Regions from separate parts of the Mesobacillus sp. genome, predicted to be linked through region 2. Evidence: a T-box and tRNA genes for the amino acid it is inferred to sense, from the RefSeq annotation. Region 2 holds a T-box; the other holds one or more tRNA genes.
The links. The T-box of region 2 lies ahead of serS (serine--tRNA ligase). A T-box ahead of a tRNA ligase gene usually reads a tRNA of that ligase, here a tRNA-Ser.
Positions count from the first base shown of each region.

Region 1: it encodes a tRNA-Ser, which carries the amino acid that the T-box ahead of serS (serine--tRNA ligase) is inferred to sense. The anticodon was not compared.

Region 1 covers NZ_JBYNSB010000004.1:5-3,394, reverse strand. The annotation lists gene AC3EBE_RS01530 (Tex family protein) at 1-504, shown strand, start outside; gene cmpA (cortex morphogenetic protein CmpA) at 556-669, opposite strand; gene AC3EBE_RS01520 (SprT family protein) at 764-1,237, shown strand; tRNA gene AC3EBE_RS01515 (tRNA-Asn) at 1,358-1,432, shown strand; tRNA gene AC3EBE_RS01510 (tRNA-Ser) at 1,451-1,541, shown strand; tRNA gene AC3EBE_RS01505 (tRNA-Glu) at 1,557-1,631, shown strand; tRNA gene AC3EBE_RS01500 (tRNA-Asp) at 1,656-1,731, shown strand; tRNA gene AC3EBE_RS01495 (tRNA-Gln) at 1,738-1,812, shown strand; tRNA gene AC3EBE_RS01490 (tRNA-Lys) at 1,818-1,893, shown strand; tRNA gene AC3EBE_RS01485 (tRNA-Leu) at 1,958-2,042, shown strand; tRNA gene AC3EBE_RS01480 (tRNA-Leu) at 2,102-2,187, shown strand; tRNA gene AC3EBE_RS01475 (tRNA-Arg) at 2,254-2,330, shown strand; tRNA gene AC3EBE_RS01470 (tRNA-Pro) at 2,352-2,428, shown strand; tRNA gene AC3EBE_RS01465 (tRNA-Gly) at 2,449-2,522, shown strand; partial or broken rRNA gene AC3EBE_RS01460 (16S ribosomal RNA) at 2,641-3,390, shown strand, end outside.
Region 2 covers NZ_JBYNSB010000021.1:4,654-8,043, forward strand. The annotation lists gene AC3EBE_RS08065 (serine hydrolase) at 1-21, shown strand, start outside; gene pdxS (pyridoxal 5'-phosphate synthase lyase subunit PdxS) at 182-1,063, shown strand; gene pdxT (pyridoxal 5'-phosphate synthase glutaminase subunit PdxT) at 1,074-1,664, shown strand; T-box leader at 1,719-1,935, shown strand; gene serS (serine--tRNA ligase) at 2,008-3,288, shown strand.

The DNA.
Region 1 (3,390 bases), on a different contig from region 2:
CCGTTAGACCGTACGGGCATCCATCCGGAAAGCTATGGTGAAGTCAAACAGCTTCTGGATAAACTCGGTTTCAAAACAGGTGACCTGGGAAGCCAGGCTCTTAAGGAAGCTCTTGCAACGATAAATATTGAGCAGACAGCAGATGAACTAGGAATCGGGAAACTGACACTGAAGGATATTATTGATGCTTTGGTCAGACCTGAAAGAGATCCGCGTGATGAGCTTCCTGCCCCGCTTCTCAAGAAAGATGTTCTCAAGCTCGAAGACTTAAAAGCGGGGATGGAGCTTCAGGGAACCGTTAGAAATGTAGTAGATTTTGGCGCCTTTGTCGACATCGGCGTGAAGCAGGACGGTTTGGTCCATATCTCAAAGCTGAGCAACCGATTCGTAAAGCATCCACTTGATATTGTTTCAGTCGGTGATGTAGTCACTGTCTGGGTCGACAGTGTTGATCAGAAAAAAGGCCGCGTGGCACTAACAATGCTAAAACCCGAGCAAGCTTAATACTTTCCAATAAGAAAAGACTGCAGGCCAGTGCAGTCTTTTCTTGCATTTTCATAACCCCTGTTTATTCCTATAAAAAAACCAGCATTGATTTAAAAGTTTAATTTGATATCGATTTTTCTCATAGAAGGCTCGTTTCATTTGATTCTGGAACCAGACAGGCATAACAATACCTCCTTTGAATCTGCGTGAAAAGGTATCCTTAATATATGCTATAATAGGTTGTCATGTTTCTTTAAAAGGCAGGCGTTTAATAATGATGACAGACCAGGAGCTGCACAATCTTGTCGTAAAAATTTCAGCTGAACAATTTCATAAGCCCTTCAAGCATAGAGCGTTCTTTAATCCAAGACTGAGGACTACTGGTGGTCGCTACATGCTTAGAAGCCATACCATCGAGATCAACAAGAAGTATTATGAGCAGCTAGGTGAACATGAGCTGATCGGAATCATTAAGCATGAGCTATGTCATTACCACCTTCATCTGGAAGGAAAGGGCTACAAACATCGCGATAAGGATTTCCGCGATTTAATGATGGAAGTAGGGGCACCCCGATTTTGCTCCATGCTGCCTGAGGAAAAGAAAAAAAGAACTGAACAAAAATTCCTCGTTTATCAATGCAGCCAATGCAAATTGGTATACCATCGAAAAAGATCAATTAATACGGCTAAATATGTCTGCGGAAAATGCCGCGGCAAGCTGGTAAAAGTTAAAGAAATACTGATTAAATAAGGGTTAAGCAACAATTTTAAAAACGAGTAAAAAACTTTTAAAAACCCGCTTGACTTTTAATGGTCACCTGCCTATAATAGTAAGAGTCGACAAGACAACGACACGAAAAACTAAAGTTATTCCGCAGTAGCTCAGTGGTAGAGCACTCGGCTGTTAACCGAGCGGTCGTAGGTTCGAATCCTACCTGCGGAGCCATCTTATCTAATAAGGTATGGGGAAGTACTCAAGAGGCTGAAGAGGCGCCCCTGCTAAGGGTGTAGGTCGGGTAACCGGCGCGAGGGTTCAAATCCCTCCTTCTCCGCCAGAACACTCTATATTTGGCCCCTTGGTCAAGCGGTTAAGACACCGCCCTTTCACGGCGGTAACACGGGTTCGAATCCCGTAGGGGTCACCATAAAAACTGTAAAAACTAATATCTGGTCCCGTGGTGTAGCGGTTAACATGCCTGCCTGTCACGCAGGAGATCGCCGGTTCGATCCCGGTCGGGACCGCCATTTTATTGGGCTATAGCCAAGCGGTAAGGCATCGCACTTTGACTGCGACATGCGTTGGTTCGAATCCAGCTAGCCCAGCCATTTTTGAGCCATTAGCTCAGTCGGTAGAGCATCTGACTTTTAATCAGAGGGTCGAAGGTTCGAGTCCTTCATGGCTCACCAGGATTTTTTCGCAACAGCGAAAAAATCATCCTTAATCTCGCGATAGCGAAATTAACTATAATATGCGGGTGTGGCGGAATTGGCAGACGCACCAGACTTAGGATCTGGCGCCGCAAGGCGTGGGGGTTCGACTCCCTTCACCCGCACCATTATTTACCTGTTGATTATCACATTGAAATTGGTTAAGATATAATCCTGTCATGTTTTTGCGGTCGTGGCGGAATGGCAGACGCGCTAGGTTGAGGGCCTAGTGGGGGCAACCCCGTGGAGGTTCAAGTCCTCTCGGCCGCACCAAAAAAAGTTATTGACAAACTGATTGTGATCATGGTAATATGTAAAAGTTGCTTTTAAAACAAATACGCGCCCGTAGCTCAATTGGATAGAGCGTCTGACTACGGATCAGAAGGTTATGGGTTCGACTCCTTTCGGGCGCGCCATTATATTTCTCTTAATCTGAACGGGGAGTAGCTCAGCTTGGTAGAGCACTTGGTTTGGGACCAAGGGGTCGCAGGTTCGAATCCTGTCTTCCCGACCATTCAGCACTTAACTTCATATGCGGGTGTAGTTTACTGGTAAAACCTCAGCCTTCCAAGCTGATGTAGTGGGTTCGATTCCCATCACCCGCTCCAACCAAATTGTTCCTTGAAAACTAAACAAACAAGCGTCAACAAACAATAAATGATCATGGCTTCTATTATAGAAGAATCATGAGCCAACGTTTTAAATTATGAGCTAAACTCATACTCTTTTTTGGAGAGTTTGATCCTGGCTCAGGACGAACGCTGGCGGCGTGCTTAACACATGCAAGTCGAACGGGGAGTGCAGCAATGTACTTCTAGTGGCGAACGGGTGAGTAACGCGTAGACAACCTACCTTCTAGATGGGGACAACACCGCGAAAGTGGTGCTAATACCGAATGTTGTATTAAGGGCCCATGCCCTAAATACTAAAGATGGCCTCTATTTATAAGCTATCGCTAGAAGATGGGTCTGCGTCTGATTAGCTAGTTGGTGAGGTAACGGCTCACCAAGGCGATGATCAGTAGCCGGTCTGAGAGGATGAACGGCCACACTGGGACTGAGACACGGCCCAGACTCCTACGGGAGGCAGCAGTGGGGAATCTTCCGCAATGGACGAAAGTCTGACGGAGCAACGCCGCGTGAGTGAAGAAGGCCTTCGGGTTGTAAAGCTCTGTCTTCAGGGACGAATGTGAGATGGGTGAATAATCCATTTCAATGACGGTACCTGAGGAGGAAGCCACGGCTAACTACGTGCCAGCAGCCGCGGTAATACGTAGGTGGCGAGCGTTGTCCGGAATTATTGGGCGTAAAGAGCGCGTAGGCGGGAAGATAAGTCTACTTTAAAAGTGCGGGGCTCACCCCCGTGATGGGGTAGAAACTATCTTTCTTGAGTGCCGGAGAGGAAAGCGGAATTCCCAGTGTAGCGGTGAAATGCGTAGATATTGGGAGGAACACCAGTGGCGAAGGCGGCTTTCTG
Region 2 (3,390 bases):
TCAGTTAAAGGCTGGTTTTAAAATTTTATATTCTAAAGATAAAGGCTTCCTGTCTTGACAGGAAGCCTTTTTTATTGTTTATTTTCATTAGGGTAACTAAAATCCGACTTAATAAGTCTGCTTTTGAGTTAGTGTAGTTGCTTACATATAATCCTTTTACAAGGGACAAGGGGGAAAAAGAATGAAGACAGGTACTGATCGTGTTAAACGTGGGATGGCAGAAATGCAAAAGGGCGGCGTCATCATGGACGTTGTCAATGCTGAGCAGGCAAAGATTGCAGAAGAAGCTGGCGCTGTTGCTGTAATGGCATTAGAGCGTGTTCCTTCTGATATCCGTGCGGCCGGCGGCGTTGCAAGAATGGCTGATCCTCGTATCGTTGAAGAAGTTATGAATGCTGTCACTATTCCCGTTATGGCAAAAGCAAGGATTGGTCACATCGTCGAAGCACGGGTTCTTGAAGCGATGGGTGTTGATTATATCGATGAGAGTGAAGTATTGACTCCTGCTGATGAAGAATACCACTTGAATAAAAGAGATTATACTGTACCGTTCGTGTGCGGCTGCCGCGACCTTGGCGAAGCTGCGCGCAGGATTGGCGAAGGAGCTTCCATGCTGCGTACAAAGGGCGAGCCGGGAACAGGCAACATTGTGGAGGCAGTACGCCATATCCGCAAGGTGAACGCACAGGTCCGCAAGGTTGTCGCTATGGACATGGATGAGCTTATGACAGAAGCTAAGCTTCTAGGGGCTCCATATGAGCTTCTTCTAGAAATTAAGCAGCTAGGGCGCCTTCCGGTTGTTAACTTTGCAGCAGGCGGTGTAGCGACGCCAGCAGATGCTGCACTTATGATGCAGTTAGGTGCAGACGGAGTATTTGTTGGCTCCGGAATCTTTAAATCTGAGAATCCGGCCAAGTTTGCGAGAGCGATTGTTGAAGCTACTACTCACTATCAGGATTACGAGTTGATTGCGAACATCTCGAAAGGCCTGGGAATCCCGATGAAGGGCATGGAAATCTCCTCACTAGCTCCAGAAGCCCGCATGCAGGACCGCGGCTGGTAAGGGGCCTGTTATGGTGAAAATAGGAGTTCTTGGCTTACAGGGAGCTGTCCGTGAGCACATCTGGGCGATTGAAGCATCAGGTGCTGAAGGAGTGGTCATCAAGAGACCTGAACAGCTGGAAGAAATGGATGGGCTGATCATTCCTGGTGGAGAAAGCACAGCCATTCGCAGATTGATTGATAAATATGGATTTATGGAAGAACTGAAAAAGTTTGCGGCAGATGGGAAACCGATGTTTGGTACTTGTGCAGGGCTGATTCTGCTGGCCAAAGAATTGGAAGGCTATGATGCTCCGCATATTGGTGTCATGGACGTGAAGGTCGAAAGAAATTCCTTCGGACGCCAGCGTGAAAGCTTTGAAGCGGATATCACCATTGCCGGAGTCGGGAACGATTTCAATGCGGTATTCATCCGCGCGCCCCATATCGTCGAGGCCGGTGAAAATGTCGAGGTGCTCGCAAAGCATAACGATCGAATTGTTGCTGCGCGTGATGGCCAGTTTTTAGGCTGCTCCTTCCATCCGGAATTGACCGATGACTATCGGCTGATGAATTATTTCGTGAAAATGGTTGAGGAGTCCAAATCGAAAAACTTTGCATAAACCGCTTGCAAGTCGAACATAATTGTAGTAAATTATGTATTAAAATTCGATACCTAAAAAGCTATGAGAGGGATTAGTAGTCTGTTTTCATTCTTAAGAGAGCCGGTGGTTGGTGCAAACCGGTGTCTGGAACATATGAATCCGCCCTCGAGCAGAGTATGGAACGCCATTTGGCCAGTAAATACTTTCGGTAAAAACCGTTATTTTATGAGTGGAAAGCAATTTATGCTTTCAACTAGGGTGGCAACGCGGGTTAACTCTCGTCCCTTTCATGGGGACGGGAGTTTTTTGTTTTTTTATCAAGGAAGCAACCGTATCTAAAAAGAAAAAGGAGGAACCACCAGTGTTAGATGTAAAATACCTACGAGCTAATTTTGAAGAAGTAAAACAAAAGCTCCAGCACCGCGGTGAAGATTTAAGCGATTTTGGAAAATTTGAGGATTTGGATGTAAAACGCAGGGAGCTCATCCTTGAAACTGAGCAGCTGAAGAGCCGCAGAAATGAAGTGACCCAGCAGGTTGCTGCATTAAAGCGTGAAAAGCAGGATGCTGATCACCTAATCGCAGAAATGCGTGAAGTGGGCGACAAAATCAAGGAATTGGATGACCAGCTCCGTGTTGTAGAAGAAGAGTTAGAAGCTCTTATGCTCAGCATTCCGAATATCCCTCATGAGAGTGTTCCAATCGGTGAAACAGAAGATGATAATGTAGAAGTCCGCAAGTGGGGCGAATTACGCAATTTTGAATTTGAACCTAAGCCTCACTGGGATGTTGCTGAGCACCTGCAAATCCTTGATTTCGAACGAGCTGGAAAAGTAACCGGCAGCCGTTTCGTCTTTTACAAGGGCTTAGGCGCCCGTCTTGAGCGAGCATTGATCAGCTTCATGCTTGACCTCCATGTTGATGAGCATGGCTACAAGGAAGTTCTGCCTCCTTATATGGTTAACCGAGCAAGCATGACTGGCACTGGCCAGCTCCCTAAATTCGAAGAGGATGCATTCCGCATCGAAAGTGAAGATTACTTCCTGATTCCGACTGCGGAGGTACCAGTAACGAATATGCACCGTGATGAAATCCTGAGCGGTGACCAGCTGCCGATCAACTATGCGGCGTACAGTGCTTGCTTCCGTTCTGAAGCTGGGTCTGCCGGCCGTGATACGCGCGGTCTTATCCGTCAGCACCAGTTCAATAAGGTGGAATTAGTGAAATTCGTCAAGCCAGAGGATTCTTATGCTGAGCTTGAGAAGCTTACTGGTCATGCTGAGAAAGTCCTTCAGCTGCTTGGCCTTCCTTACCGTGTCCTGAGCATGTGTTCTGCAGACCTCGGCTTTACAGCTGCGAAAAAGTATGACATCGAGGTATGGATCCCAAGCTATGGCATGTACCGGGAAATCTCTTCTTGCAGTAATTTTGAAAGCTTCCAGGCGCGCCGTGCAAATATCCGTTTCCGCCGTGAAGCCAAGGCGAAGCCGGAGCATGTTCACACATTGAATGGCTCTGGACTTGCGATCGGCAGAACAGTTGCGGCAATCCTTGAAAACTACCAGCAGGAAGATGGCAGTGTCATCATCCCGGAAGTATTGCGTCCATATATGGGAAATCGCGAAGTAATCGCACCGGAATAAGCCAATCAATACAGGAAATAATAGCATTCGGGCAGGTTTATAAAACTTGCCCGAAAAAAATTCAAAAGATGTGTTGACTCGATTTAAAATACATGATATTAT